Regions from separate parts of the Paenibacillus sp. Negev47 genome, predicted to be linked through region 2. Evidence: predicted binding sites of a transcription regulator. Region 2 holds the regulator's gene; the other holds the start of a gene.
The links. The regulator Rex, encoded in region 2, represses fermentation and respiration genes when NADH is low (regulators of the CRP and FNR family bind a similar motif). The targets are predictions, from matches to a motif close to TTGTGAAATATTTCACAA.
Positions count from the first base shown of each region.

Region 1 (7,524 bases), 2.9 Mb from region 2:
CCTGAGATGGTTCAAGACGACCGTAGTGAAGATGGACATTACAGAATCAGAACGAGAAGCAGTGATTCAGGGGTAAGAGTATGTCATCGCCATGCCACCGGAAACTCTGGGGTTACGCAAGAACTTGCTGTCATTCAAACCGGTCGAGATTGCTAATCCCCATCAACCTGAAGAGAGCATGCTGATGAAGCCGACATGCTGTCTGCACTATCAAGTGTATGGCGGGCAAAACTACTGTTACAGCTGTCCCAAACTAACCAAGGCAGAGCGGCAAGAGCGGTATGATGCCATTGTGGCTGCCAAGTCAGGCTAAAGTAACCCGGAGCATTGGTATGGATAGACCGGAATTTGGTAATCGCATCGGATCAGGTCTATAATAATAGGACAGGCTGTAGGTTCATTGGATCTCAACGTGCTCGCAACAGCCCAAACCAACATATGTCATGGGAGGAATCAGTCATGTCCGTATATTCATATCAGGCGGTAACCACCGCGAACCAGGAAGTCTCACTGGATCTGTATCAAGGTAAGGTATTGGTCATTGCCAATACAGCCAGCAAGTGTGGACTGACCCCGCAATACGGCGAATTGCAAAAGCTCTACGATCGTTATCGCGATCAAGGCTTGGTTGTACTGGGGTTCCCTTGTAACCAGTTTGGAGGGCAAGAGCCAGGTACAAGTGAGGAAGCCGAATCATTTTGCCAGATTAACTATGGTGTGAATTTCCCGGTGTTTGCCAAGGTAGATGTGAATGGTGAGGAAGCACATCCTTTGTTCCAATACCTTAAAGAGCAACAACCCGGCGCAGGTGAAACAAGCGACATCCAATGGAACTTCACCAAGTTCCTTGTTAACCGTGAAGGTGAAGTGGTTGGTCGTGTTGAACCGAAAGAATCCCCGGAAGCCATGAGCGCAGAAATCGAGAAATTGCTCGGTTAAACCATGGTTGTAGAGAAGCCTATCCTTGCTTATGCGAGGATAGGCTTTTTTGATGACTTTACATACGACGTAGATTTAGCTTCTTATCAGGTAGATGTGGCCTCGGATCAAGGCAAGGGCTTACTTAACGTGTAATAGCCTTGATCCGAGGCCAGCTTAAGCAGGTTACGTGCATAGCTTCCGGCCCAGGAGTAGCCGTGTCTTCGTTCCTCACTGATCTCCAGAATGTTCATATACTTCATTCCATCCCGATCCGCGTAGAAAGGCACATCTTCATCCACATTGTAGAAACGGTACCAGATCACACTTCCTTCATCCGGTTCAAAATATACGGGTCCTTGCCGGTTATACTTGGTTCCATTCTCTCGCACCGTATCGAACCATCGCAGAGCCCCTTTGGCGGCTTGTTCAATCTCGGGAGTCTGAGGCCTGGACATGAGAAAAGCAGTAATTGCCACCGACTCTGATCCCGACTTGGATGCTAATTCATACGCTCTGCCCGTCACAGGAGCATAGGTCACAGGATCATGCTGCGCACCCCAAACGGTGGGCTGACCATCATTGATAATTTGCGCTTTTAGCGTATATTCAATGCCTTTCTCCAGTGCTTTCTTCAGCTTGCTGCGATCATTGGAGGTCCATATATCGTTGTTAAACTCATTTCTTCGCTCAACAATATCGTCTAACAAAACCATCGTTTGTACCATGGCATTGTCGTTGTAAGTCACCGCGTCAGAGTAATTACTTCGTTTGGGATAAACCTGTGGCCAACCTCCAGATGGATATTGAGAGATCAGGATAAAGTCCACCGCTTTACGAACACTGTTCTTAAAGGCCAGATTACCCGTTTTTTCATACATGTCAGCCAGAAAGCGGATCTCGGAAGTTGTCGCATCATTATCGAAGGTGCCAAGTTCAATTCCATTCGGGTCTTTCCAGCCTGATCGTGCTGTTACACCGTCCCAAGGAGCTGCATATTGTTCTTTCATGTCTTTGTAAAATCCACCGTGCGGCATCTGCCATGAAACGATATTCAGGGCATAGGCCGTATCTTTGGCCAGATCGCCAGTTGCAAAATGATTGATATCCCTGAACTTCTGAAGGAGCGAAGACACATCGGCACCTGCTGGGACTTTGGAGGACAGAACCTCGGTTTTAATTGTAACTGGTGGAGAATCTACAGAAGCAGAAGCGAAGGGGAGCGCTACTCCAGTTGTCATCATGGTGATGGCAAGCGTAACGGGAACCATGCGGAAAGCAACAGACATTGAACGTTTCTTCAAATGAACGCCTCCTGAACAAAGTAAGATTTGTTATTTTATTTACATATAATCCATTTAAAGGATCGTTATTATTGTAAGCGCTTACCAATTTAAAAATCAACCCTGTCATGAAAATTAGTTCATTTATTTTTGTACAAGCAAAACTGAATAGGGAAGAGGGCTTTAACTGAAAGCGTCCATATAGTGATTGCGGAAGCCATTGCATAGCATAAATCAACACGGATCCGGGGACAATGAAATCAATAAAACGAAGGGAAGAAAGGCTTAAATAAAAGGATATAACTGCTTTCGACAAACTTTTTTTGCTCAGCCTATTGCAATGTGAAAAAGATCACATTATAATGAGTGTATAAAGTGAAATAAATCACATACACAGTATCGCTTATGAAGTGAAATATTTCACAACTACAATAACGTTATATTCAAACTCATTTATATATTTCGAGGAGGAACTTTTAATGAAAATCGCAGTTATCGGATGTACACACGCAGGGACCGCAGCCATCGTAAATACCGCCAAATTGTACCCGGATGCTACTATCACGGTGTATGAACGCAATGACAATATCTCCTTCCTATCTTGTGGCATTGCGCTCTACGTAGGCGGGGTCGTGAAAGATCCTGACGGCTTGTTCTATTCTTCGCCTAATCAGTTAGCAGAGCTTGGTGTTGTAACCAAGATGCTTCATGAAGTGACGGCAGTCGATGCCGAGGGTCATACTCTTCAGGCTAAAAACCTGAAAACTGGGGAAGAATTTGAAGAAACGTTTGACAAACTGATCGTGACAACAGGTTCATGGCCTGTTGTTCCGAAGCTGGAAGGCATCGAAATGGATAACATTTTACTTTGCAAAAACTACAATCACTCCAACACGATTATTGAAAAAGCCAAAGACGCCAAACGCGTTACCGTTGTAGGTGCAGGATATATCGGCGTAGAGCTGGTGGAAGCTTTCCAGATGAACGGCAAGGAAGTTACCCTGATCGACAGTGTGGACCGGATTTTGAACAAATACCTGGACCCTGAATTCACGGATGCGATCGAAGATACTCTGACTGGACGCGGCATCAAGCTGGTTCTTGGTCAAACGGTACAGAAGTTTACTGGAGAGAATGGCAAAGTAACTAAAGTAGTCACGTCCAAAGGGGAGTTTGAGACCGATCTGGTTATTCTGTGCATCGGCTTCCGTCCAAATACCGAACTGCTCAAAGGCCAAGTGGATATGCTGCCAAACGGCGCGATCATCGTGGATAAATATATGCAAACCAGTCAAAAAGACGTCTTCGCTGCGGGCGACAGCTGTGCAATTCATTACAACCCGACAGGCAAAGCATCATACATTCCACTGGCGACCAACGCCGTGCGGATGGGTACACTGGTAGCTCGCAACCTGGTTCGTCCTACGACACCGTATATGGGCACACAAGGAACATCGGGTATCAAAATTTATGAGCAAAATATCGCGGGTACAGGGATGACGGAAACGTCTGCTGCTGACGAGGGTCTGATTGTGGAATCCGTCGTACTGGAAGACAGCTACCGTCCGGAGTTCATGCCAACGGCTGAGAAACTGTTGCTTAAAGTGGTATATGAGCAGGCTACTCGTCGAATTGTCGGAGCGCAAGTAATGTCACAGGTTGATCTGACTCAATCGATTAATACGATTTCGGTCTGCATCCAAAACAACATGACCGTAGATGAGCTGGCCTTCATCGACTTCTTCTTCCAGCCACATTACAACAAACCGTGGAACTTCCTGAACACGGCGGGTCTGCAAGCACTGCCTCCGATCGAAGTGAAAGCACCAGCAATGGTGTAAGGAAGCCATAAAATACACAAAGACTGGCGAGTATATCGCCAGTCTTTTTTTTGATATTTGTATGGAGTTACATAATAGCCTGCGTTATATCTCTTACTGTCACAGGCCTTGAATGACGATCTTAATAACAACTTTTATAAATAACATTGTGATAATTTGCACAAAGTTTTGCGTATAGCCGAGATACAATTAGGATATGGCGTTCGACGCGTAACTAAGGAATTTCCAAATGGTTTTATTTCAATGATGTATGAACAATAAAGGAAAGGATGAATGATATGGCAGCAAAAACACCTCTTGAGGTTGCACAATATACGGCGCAAACAGGAATGAAGAAGGCTCAATACCCGGCATCGTCTGTACTGGTACTCAGTTTTTTGGCAGGGGCTTTTATCGCGCTGGGATTTCTACTGGATATTCGGGTGATCGCTTCTGCGCCAGCAGAGTGGGGAAGTCTGGTTAATCTGATTGGAGCAGCGGTGTTCCCGGTTGGGTTGATCATGGTACTCATTGGTGGTGGCGAGTTGCTGACAGGAAATATGATGGCAGTTCCGCTTGCTACGATTGCACGAAAATTATCCGCGGGTAGCATGTTGAAAAATCTAACTTTAGTGACGATTGGTAACTTTGTTGGAGCCTTGTTTGTCGCATACGCATTTGGACATGTGCTTGGTCTGACTGGAGAGGGTGTATATCTGGCTAAAGTCGTGGATATGGCTGGGCATAAGCTGCATGACGGTTTCCTGCAGGCTTTTATCTCCGGAATCGGCTGTAACTGGCTGGTTGCGCTGGCCGTGTGGCTATCTTATGCATCAGATACGATGAGTGGCAAGGTACTGGGCATTTGGTTTCCAACGATGGCATTTGTGGCGATTGGATTTCAGCACGTTGTGGCCAATATGTTCCTCATCCCGGCAGCAATCTTCGAAGGATATTATTCATGGGGACAATATGTAATGAATTTCATTCCGGTATGGCTCGGGAATCTGACTGGTGGTGCTCTGTTTGTAGCTGCAGCATATTGGGTGGTGTACCTGCGTAAGTTGGAGCCGAAAGTGAAGCCAGAGATAGTGACATCAATCGAACCAGTGGAGACTGAGGCTAGAGCGATGTGGAGCAAACAGGCATAGAGGGCACATTTCGTAGCATGTGTACACGTAGGTCGTCCCCAACTGCCAATTAAATTTTTACTATTCAAAATATGAATTCATTGTTGCCCACATTCGATTGTACTCACTTCGTACCGCTGAGAATGCACCGGGCTTTTCAGATTTATTGTTTGAATTTGGCTCAAACGTTAAATATTCATTACGTGATGTGCACTCATAGTTTTTGCTATTTATAAGGAATTCAATTCTATCTTTAAATGGACTGTCTAATAATTTAACCACCATAATGTCTCCAGTACTGGTACTTCTAGCAGGAAAATAAATCAAAAAGTAACCTTGTTCAAATCGGTACTCCATAGCACTTATCTCCATTCGAATATAGATTTTATTACCGGTTAACTAAACCACCAAAAAGTATCTATACATCAATTATACATGATGAAGTTAGTGCATAATATTATTGATTTTATCACCAATTTAAAGAGTTGACGGGTCTCATTTGTGTACGTTTCGGAAGGAAATATAGTTTCAGTATGACGATGATTGGGATTGGATTGCGTTCGATAAAATTATATCGGCGCGTACATGAATCCAGAAATTACTATTACAAATAGGTTCTAAGATAAGGGCATTCCTGGATTGTTGGGAACGCCTTTTTTGTATCCTAGTTGCAACCTAGGTTTGGTTTAAACCAACCTATAAGGGAAGGCTTACGGATCAGGAAGGGCTTCAGCTTCTGCAGGAGGATCGAAGGTGTTGCAGGAGTGTTTATACCAATCAAGGAGACCAGGGCAAGAGATTAAGGCGTTAGGGCTGATGCTACCGGCTCTATGGCGGCAAGAGCGGCCACCTAGGAGCCGGTACGCACCGCTGCGGGGTACTTGGCCCGAGACCTAGAGCGCCTAAGCCGTCCCGGCCAAGGCGCTCTAGGTCCCTGTGCCGCGCTTCACACCCCGCACTGAGCCTTAACAGATATTGAAGACAACCAACGTTCGTTTTTAAGGCGATTTGGATACTTGGCCAGCTCTGCGGCTTGCCTATTTTGTTAAAAACCCGAACATTCCATAGATAACATTGTCTTAATGTCCGATAGAACTATAAGTGATATGGTACAATAAGGAAAAAATAGGAGAGGAAACAGTGATGAAAAAAGATAAAGATACGGGAATGGTACGCCACATAGACGCACTTGGACGTATTGTATTGCCTATTGAACTGAAGCGTAACCTGGGGATCGAGCATGGAGATCCAATTGAATATTTTTTGATGATCCACGCATAATTTTGCGGAAGTATAGAACATGTGAATGTACATTTTTTTCCGCAACGGAGCAACTTACCTACTTTAAAGATTATTTCATTTGCAGTTCATGTATAAAAGAAGCTTTAGGGTCTGCTTTCTGCTACGTAGGGAGAGGAACGAAAAGCTTCTAAAAAGAAGTGGTTCCTTCCATTGAAAAAAACCGACAGAACGTCCTTTTGAATGGAAGCCTACTCGCAGTAAGGATGCAGCGCTTCGGCTTGCTAAGGCTATGAAAGAGTAACCTTCTGCATGACAAAAAAAGGGCTGAGCTGATAGGTGTATCCCAAGGACGAATGAGTCAGTTAATTCAAAAACTGAATGAGACAACCCCCCAAGCGACCGGCATGTTGCTGCTCTCTCCGATCCGGACGAGATTCGCGCAGCTCTTACCCAGGACGTTAGGACATGAACTGAAGACGAGATCCATGCAGAACAATTAGAAAGTATCGCAAGATTTTGAAATATCATTGCGATACTTTTCGTGAACATCCGGGATAGGCCAAGGCATATTAATATGAATCGTATGTTCAACTTCACCCACCGAGCAAATTTCTCGTGCACCTCTGTTATGTTCAACACTTGCGATAAGATAAGCACTTTGCAACCCCGGAATATCTACCCCTAGAATAATTTCCATCAAATGAACGATTTTGATTTTAATTAAATCTTTCTTTTCTTCATGTTCGTACATCCATCACGATGGATTTGCATATTTCCTCTACCATAAATGGTGAAATGATGCCTCGGTCCGAATCGTGAATGAGCCCTTTTCCTGGTTTCTGCGCATTGCAGGCCTTCTTTAGGCTCCTCTGTGCGGGTTTGGTTGCGTATAATCTGCTTCGAGCCATTGGGCAAACTTTGCTGCAAGAACCGGATGCCCGGTACAAACGATGGCAACCGCCGGCTTTACATGACCTCGTCAAGCTGAATAATAAGGAATACATAATCGAGCAAGGACTTGGTGTAAGACAAGCTCTATTTCCCTGTGTCTGAAGGCAGACAAATCACTCCCCCCTACTTATCACACGAATCGCTGCAAGCAAAGAGGAGGGAGATGACAGTCGGAAGGAT
Region 1 covers NZ_CM177754.1:6,271,717-6,279,240, reverse strand. Annotated here, with positions in the region: gene AC4G47_RS28185 (hypothetical protein) at 1-76, shown strand, start outside; gene AC4G47_RS28180 ((2Fe-2S)-binding protein) at 92-313, shown strand; gene AC4G47_RS28175 (glutathione peroxidase) at 460-939, shown strand; gene pelA (pectate lyase) at 1,047-2,222, opposite strand; gene AC4G47_RS28165 (FAD-dependent oxidoreductase) at 2,681-4,042, shown strand; gene AC4G47_RS28160 (formate/nitrite transporter family protein) at 4,321-5,172, shown strand; gene AC4G47_RS28155 (AbrB/MazE/SpoVT family DNA-binding domain-containing protein) at 6,295-6,432, shown strand; gene AC4G47_RS28150 (hypothetical protein) at 6,890-7,144, opposite strand.
Region 1: a site for Rex is predicted at 4,189-4,206, ahead of AC4G47_RS28160 (formate/nitrite transporter family protein). Genes of this name have one in related genera too.

Region 2 (7,524 bases):
TCTACCAGACCTTTAGCCAATACAGATTCATCAGTCATATTATACAGTTGATATTTGAGCGAGGAACTCCCCGCATTAATTACGAGTACTTTCACAGTCGGTCACCATCCTTGTCGTACTTGAAGAATCCTTCGCCTGTTTTAACACCCAGGTGTCCTGCACGCACCATTTTTTTCAGGACCGTGGAAGGACGATATTTCAATTCTCCGAATTCACGGAACATTCTTTCGAGTGCAGCTTCAACAGAATCCAATCCGAAACGGTCAGCCATTTCGAGTGGTCCATGTTGGAAGTTGTATCCGATACGCATTGCATCATCGATATCTTCAGCAGATGCAACACCTTCTTGCAATACATGCAACGCTTCGTTAATCAGCAGGCAGATCAAGCGGGAAGTTACGAATCCAGGTGATTCATAGATCATTACTCCTTTTTTGTCCGCTACTTCTTCTACAAATCGTCTGGTTTCTTCGAATGTCGTATCCGAAGTTTTCAGTCCACGAATAATCTCTACAAGATCAACCCGGGAAACCGGGTGAATAAAGTGCATACCAATAACACGCTCTGGGTATTTGGTCGAGCTTGCAAGCTCGGTCAAACTCAGCGTGGATGTGTTACTTGCCAGAATGACATTGCTTGGGCAAACTTGGTCCAGTTGGCTGAATACTGCTTTTTTCGCATCCAGATCCTCTGAAATAGTCTCAATGACCATATCGCAAGTTCCAAGTTCAGCTAAATGAGCTACCTTGGTAATACGGGAAAGAATCAATTTCTTCTCCGCTTTTGTAATCGCCCATTTCTCCAGTTGTTTATCCAGGTTCGTTTCGATCATGTCATATGCATGATCCAGTTTTTGTGTTGTATGCTCCACGAGAAGCACATCAAGTCCTTTGGCTGCGAGCATCTGGGAAATACCTTGTCCCATCGTACCGCCACCGACAACTCCTATTTTTTTGAAAAACATGGTTCTGCTCCATCCTTTCGGTTCTCTATTTCTCTATTGTACCCTGTTCGCCGAAAATTACAAATTTCGACCCAACATATAATAATATCTTAGCACGAGTGAAATGTAAAAAAAAATAACCAGCATAAATAAATTATGCTGGTAAAAGGGCACTGTCACGAAATTGACAACGAAATTGCTCGCCTGACAATACTTCCTCCCGAATCAGGATGTCGAGTGAGTTGTCGAAAATTGTCCGTTGTTCTTCAAGCAATCGCTTCGTCTGTTCCATCAGATCTTGCAGAATCAATTTATTCTCCCGCATGAGTTCTTCGGTTGTAACCATATCCATGTTCACAATACCAAGTGAAGTCAATCCCGAAGCCATCATGGTCTGTACGACATTGGTTGCCTGATCAAAGTCATTGCGTGACCCAGTGGAACGTCCACCGTAGTACATTTCCTCCGCAGCGGCTCCTCCGAGTGCAATCATGATCTGCTCTTCCAGGAAGCGCTTCGTATAGAGGAACTGTTCCTGTTGCGGGTTGTGACGTACATATCCTAGCGCCTGACCACGCGGACTAAGTGCCACCTGACTAACACTGCCTGGACGAACGAGTTCAGCCATAATGGCATGTCCCAATTCATGAATGGCGACCCTTTTCTTCTCTTCCACACTGGACTCACGGTCTGTCTTCTCACCCATCATGACTTTATCAATAGCCAGGGACAAGTGCCGCTGTTCAATGTTCAACAGCCCGTCCCGCATGGCGTATATTGCTGCTTCGTTCATAACACTTTCGAGTTGTGCACCGGAGAAACCATACGATTCTTCAGCTGTCTTCTCCAGATTAACTTCTTTCATCAGAGGTTTATTCACCGCATGCAGTTCCAGAATATGCTTTCTGCCCTTCTTGTCAGGCAAGTCCACTTGAATGTGGCGGTCAAAACGTCCCGGGCGCGTCAGAGCGCTATCCAGCATTTCCTTGCGGTTCGTTGCAGCGATAACCAGAATTCTTGGCGTATCAGAAGAATAGATTCCATCCATTTCCGTCAGGAGTTGATTCAGGGTCTGATCATATTCACGCTGTTGACCACCTTCACGTTTACCCCCGATGACATCGATCTCATCGATAAAGATAATAGCATTTTCCTTATTTTCCTTGGTGGCACGGGTTCTCGCGTCCTTGAACAAATCCCGAATTCTGCTGGCACCCACACCCACATACATTTCCACGAATTCACTACCCGCTGCTGCTACGAAAACAGAATCCGTGTAATGGGCAGCAGCCTTCGCCATCAACGTTTTCCCCGTTCCTGGAGGGCCCGTCAGCAAAATCCCTTTTAACGGGCGAATCCCGAACTTGCGGATTTCTTCATGTTTGATGAGAAAGTCAAGTGCTTCACGCAATTCCTGCTTGGCACTGTCCTGACCTCCAATTTCTTCAAAAGTAAGCTTGGAAGGTCCTTTTTTCTTCCGTTTACGTTCCTGTGCAGCGCCTACTGTAATCCCGCCTCGCATTTGCATCATGAACAGCAAAGCTCCGACAATCACCGCTGCAATCAGAATCGGAACAATATTAACACCAGTAAAAGCAAGGAAAATGATCAACACGGGAAAAAATCCGATGGCAACTTCTTTTGTCCACTTAGGCATTAGGCCACACTCCTATCTGACCGGGCACACGCGGCAGAATAATAAACTTGCTGGCATCTCCGTCTCTGAGACTGACATATACATTGTTGTCATCCATAGCTGTATTTACCTTCATACCATTCGTCGCCATCTTCGACAACGTTGGTGTAATCTCGGTGTACTGCTTGTTCTCCATCGCCTGAGCTACGGTAAACATCGCATCACCCCACCAACTTTCCAGTGCTTCACTGGAATGATCCACAACATCCAATTTTAGTGAACGTGTTCCAATCAAGGTCTGTCCTTCTTTGTGAATATATTGTACCAGTCTGCCCAAATCAACATCGGGTTGCAAATCCAGTTTCAATTGTACGTCATTGCGGTTAATAGTTAATTGAACGTCATTGACTCCATCGTACTGGGTAACCATCTTTTCAATCGGATTCTGCACAGCCACCTGTCGATACACAAACCAACCTCCAAACAACACAACGGCTGAAATGACGGCAGTTAAAGCAATAGGCAATACTTTTAGCTTCAAGTGAATTACCCCTCCCAGATTTTGGCCTAACCTACTGGCTTATTGGTATAAACGAATATGTGCACATAGACTCCTGCTAAAATTCCGACAGGACTATTTGTTTTGAATGTAACTTCGAGTACATATCTGAGTATATCACATCGTATATACAATTTCGAAGGCGAAAATATGAATAAATTATTAATTTTAACTATTTAAATCAAATATGTTTACAGACAACACAAAGAACCGGTTCAGTCGGATATCCGCCTGCCGGTTCTTTCATTTCAAAATTTACTAGTCGAATCACGCTATTTGTTCTAACTGTTCGGTAGTGTGTAGACCAGGTCCACCTGTTCTCCATTGCTAAAACGATAAAAGCGATAGTGGTTATGCGTACCGTCTTTATAATACACTTGCCACACATATATTCCATTCACAACTCCGGGCATGATTCTTTTAATTTCACCGGCAGGAACTTCAGAACTAAAGCGATTGCGTATCTGCGTTTCGGACATGCCATTCTGCAGCAACTCGCTGTGTATAGCGTTTGCACCCGTAGCAGGTTGATTGTTTGCATCGAATTTCACCCAGACCATAACATCCTGGTTATCCTTGTTTTTGCCGATCAGGGTCCAGTAGATGTTATCAGAGCCTTCTTTATCTCCCCAAATGTACTTTCGCAATTCATTATAGGATGTAATGCCCAGTTGCTCCTGTGCTACCTCTATGGCGAGCGCTTCTTCCTTGCGCTGGTCCTGCGTGACATAGACGTAATAACGCTGAAGTCCAAACAGAATCAGAACCAGTGCAAGTAGCGAAATCCATATCCACTTCTTTTTTTTCTTCAAAAGCCGAACTTCCTTTCCCTATGATGCTCTGTCCTGCAATTAACGAGCAAGCAGACCATCAAATGCCAATTGAGACTCACGCAAAATGCGCTCTTCATCCAGCGTCAGACATTCGCCATGCTTCACCACTTGCTTCCCATCCACCCATACGTGCTCTACATCTTTGGCAGAAGCCGAATAGATCGTATGCGAGATCAGGTCTGTATGTGGATAGAAATGTGCCTGTTCAATGTCCAGGGCGATAAAATCAGCCTTCATGCCGACCTGAAGTGCTCCAGTATTGTTTAAGAAGATGGATTTGGCACCGTATGACGTGCCAAGCAGTAATGCTTCTCCTGCAGGCACTGCAGTCGGGTCACCGGACACGCCTTTATGAATCAATGCAGCCAGTCTCATTTCCTCGAACATATCCAGGTTGTTGTTGCTTGCCGGTCCGTCTGTTCCGAGTGACACGGTAACTCCCGCTTTCAGCAAAGCAGGTACCCGTGCAACACCTGAAGCAAGTTTCAGGTTACTACCCGGGTTATGGGATACAGCCACATCATGACGGGCCAGAATCTCAATCTCTTCATCATTCAGATGCACCGCATGTGCAACCAGGGATGGACGGGAGAAAAAGCCCAGTTTCTCCAGATGTGCCACAGGACGCAGGCCATAATCAGCCACGTTCTGCTCCACTTCACGAAGCGTTTCCGACATATGTGTATGGAGAGGAAGGTTTAGGTCGTTCGCAACCTGTACAAGCTTCTCTATGTAGTCAGGAGGGCAAGTATATGGCGCGTGTGGCGAGATTACGGTTGTAATACGTCCATCTGCCTGTCCATTCCACTCACGCGCAAAAGCAGCCGACTCCTCCAGCTTCCGCAATTGCTCTTCTTCCGAGCACAGCCCAATGACACCGCGTGCCAATGCTGCTCTAACGCCGGACTGTTCCACGACTTTGGCAACCTGATCCATGTGATCATACATGTCCAGGAAGGCTGTAGTTCCACCTTTCAACATTTCAAGCACCGATAGCGAAGTTCCCCAGTATACATCTTGTGAAGTCATCTTCGCTTCCATCGGCCACATTTTTTCCTGCAACCATACTTGCAGCGCAAGATCGTCTCCATGTCCTCTGAGCAGCGACATCGCTGCATGACCATGCGTATTGATCAGACCCGGCAGGAAGAACAATCCTTTTCCATCCACTTTGGTACAATTTTCGTCTCCATCCGGCAATGTCTCACCAATATGCACAATCTTGTCATTCTCGACAACCATGTAACCTTGAACCACATTCCATGTTGCGCCTTCATTAACGGCAAATTTACCGTTGTGGATTACCCATCTATTTGTTGTCATCTTCCTCTTCGTCCTTTCCAGTCTCCAAGTAATAGGCCAAACTAAGCAGATCCGTCGTAAAATCAGCATGGTGAATGCGGATATGCGGCGGTGTTTTTAGAATTGTTGGCGCAAAATTAAGAATTGCTTCAATTCCCGATTCAATTAGCTGATCGGCTACATTTTGGGCTTCCGTATCTGGAACCGTGATAATTCCGATGCGGATATTGTCCGTTTGCACCGCTTCCGTCAATTCATTCATTGGTTTCACCGTCAAACTGTTGATTTGACTGCCAATCTTCGGTCCGTATGCATCGAATACAGCAACAATCTTCATATTGTCTTTCAGATATGCGTTGTAGTTGGACAAGGCCTGTCCGAGATTACCCGCTCCTACCAGAGCTACATTAATTTGCTGATCAATCTTGAGAATGTGACGAATCTTCTCGATCAAATAGGATACATCATACCCGATCCCTTTACGACCAAAATCACCGAAGTAAGCCAGGTCTTTTCGAATTTGGGCTGGATTCAGATCCAGCCTCTGTCCGAGTTCTTGAGAGGAAACAGTAGCCACCTCACGCTGATGCAACTCGCTCAAATATCGCAAGTACACAGGCAGACGTCGTACCACCGCTTCCGAAATTTTATCTGATTTCATTCTTGCTCCCCCTTACCATGGCCACGATAAAATAGTAGATGAAAAGATGAGCACTCTGTATAAATTCAAAGATAGAAGTGACTTTTTATACAGAATGCTCCTTGTGATTTAGGTTATAAGTTCTTACGTGCAGCTGTGTTGATCCGAAAGATCTCATAAAGTTTAACGCCAAACTGTAGCGTCATGCAATGATATAACGAACAAAACAACCGATTATTCTTGTTCTTTAGCAGGTTTTTCCAACCACTCGGTAATTCGTGGAACCATCTGCTCTGTGAGCATATGCTCCATTTTGGGACCAGGTAATGAATATAAGAAGAATTTACCATAATACGCTTCAATCACCCTTGTATCATAAACAATGACAATACCTCTGTCCTTCGCTGTACGCACCAATCGGCCAAATCCTTGCTTGAAACGAATGACCGCTTGCGGCACGGACAGTTTCAGGAACGGATTTTTCTTTTGCTCCTGAAGCAACTCACTCTTGGCTTCCACCAACGGATGATTTGGTGGTTGGAAAGGCAGGCGCACGATAGCGAGACAGGTTAGCGCTTCTCCCGGGATATCTACACCCTCCCAGAAGCTGCTTGTGCCCAGAAGCACCGTAGCTTTTGCCTCCTGGAACCTGCGAGTCAATTTGGAGCGACTTCCACTGTCAACGCCTTGCCCCAGCAAAGAGATATCGTTACCAGACAGAGCCTCCTTCAGCGGATCATAGACCTGTCGCAGCATCTTGTATGAAGTAAACAGAACCATCATGCGTCCACGAGTGGCAATTGCAGTCTCTGCGAGTGAGTGCACCAGCATATTGACAAAGTGCGCATCACCCACACTGCCTTTCACACTTGGAAAATCACGCGGAATCACCAGAAGTGCCTGATCGCGATAATTGAAAGGTGATGGCAGCATCGACGTTAACAGCCGATTATTCTCGGAGGCTTCCTGCAAGCCAAGCTGTTCAATCATGAACTGGAATGACTTATCTACAGAGAGCGTAGCCGATGTAAGCACAACGCTTTTCTTTTTGTCGAAAAACAAATCCTTAAGTTGTGCACTGACATCTACAGGTACGGCATACAGCTGGAGAGATTTACTGCGGAACTGGCCGCTGGCTTCCATCCAGTACACCGTTTTGGCATCATCCATACGCATGAAGAACCGCAGATTCTCCTTCAATGTGGTCAGATCTTTCAGCAGACCTGTAATGTCCGTGATCAGGCTATCTGATTGATAATCATCCTGATCTTCTTTCACCTCAAGCAGCAATTTGTCCCCTTTGCGAACCAAATCGCCTAATGTCACATAGATCTGGTTCTCCAGATCCTGCAATTCCTGCCATTTGGCCGGTTTCTGAGATGCCTTCAGACGCAGGGAAAATTGCCCCGTTTCTCCTGGTGAAGCATCACTTCGTTCAGGTAAAAGGCCGAACAAGGCATCACTCATTCGATCCCATAGCTCCTTAACTTCAAGAGCGAGTGGGAACATCTGATCCACCATTGAGCCCCATTGCACCGAATTTTCATGCCCGGATAACTGCGAACGAAGCATAGGCAGCTGACCATTACGACTGTCTTTAAACAGGCGAGT
Region 2 covers NZ_CM177754.1:2,406,902-2,414,425, reverse strand. Annotated here, with positions in the region: gene AC4G47_RS11145 (acetate/propionate family kinase) at 1-95, opposite strand, end outside; gene AC4G47_RS11140 (3-hydroxyacyl-CoA dehydrogenase family protein) at 92-964, opposite strand; gene AC4G47_RS11135 (AAA family ATPase) at 1,098-2,600, opposite strand; gene AC4G47_RS11130 (hypothetical protein) at 2,593-3,120, opposite strand; gene AC4G47_RS11125 (hypothetical protein) at 3,420-3,950, opposite strand; gene AC4G47_RS11120 (amidohydrolase) at 3,990-5,294, opposite strand; gene AC4G47_RS11115 (redox-sensing transcriptional repressor Rex) at 5,281-5,934, opposite strand; gene dinG (ATP-dependent DNA helicase DinG) at 6,148-7,524, opposite strand, start outside.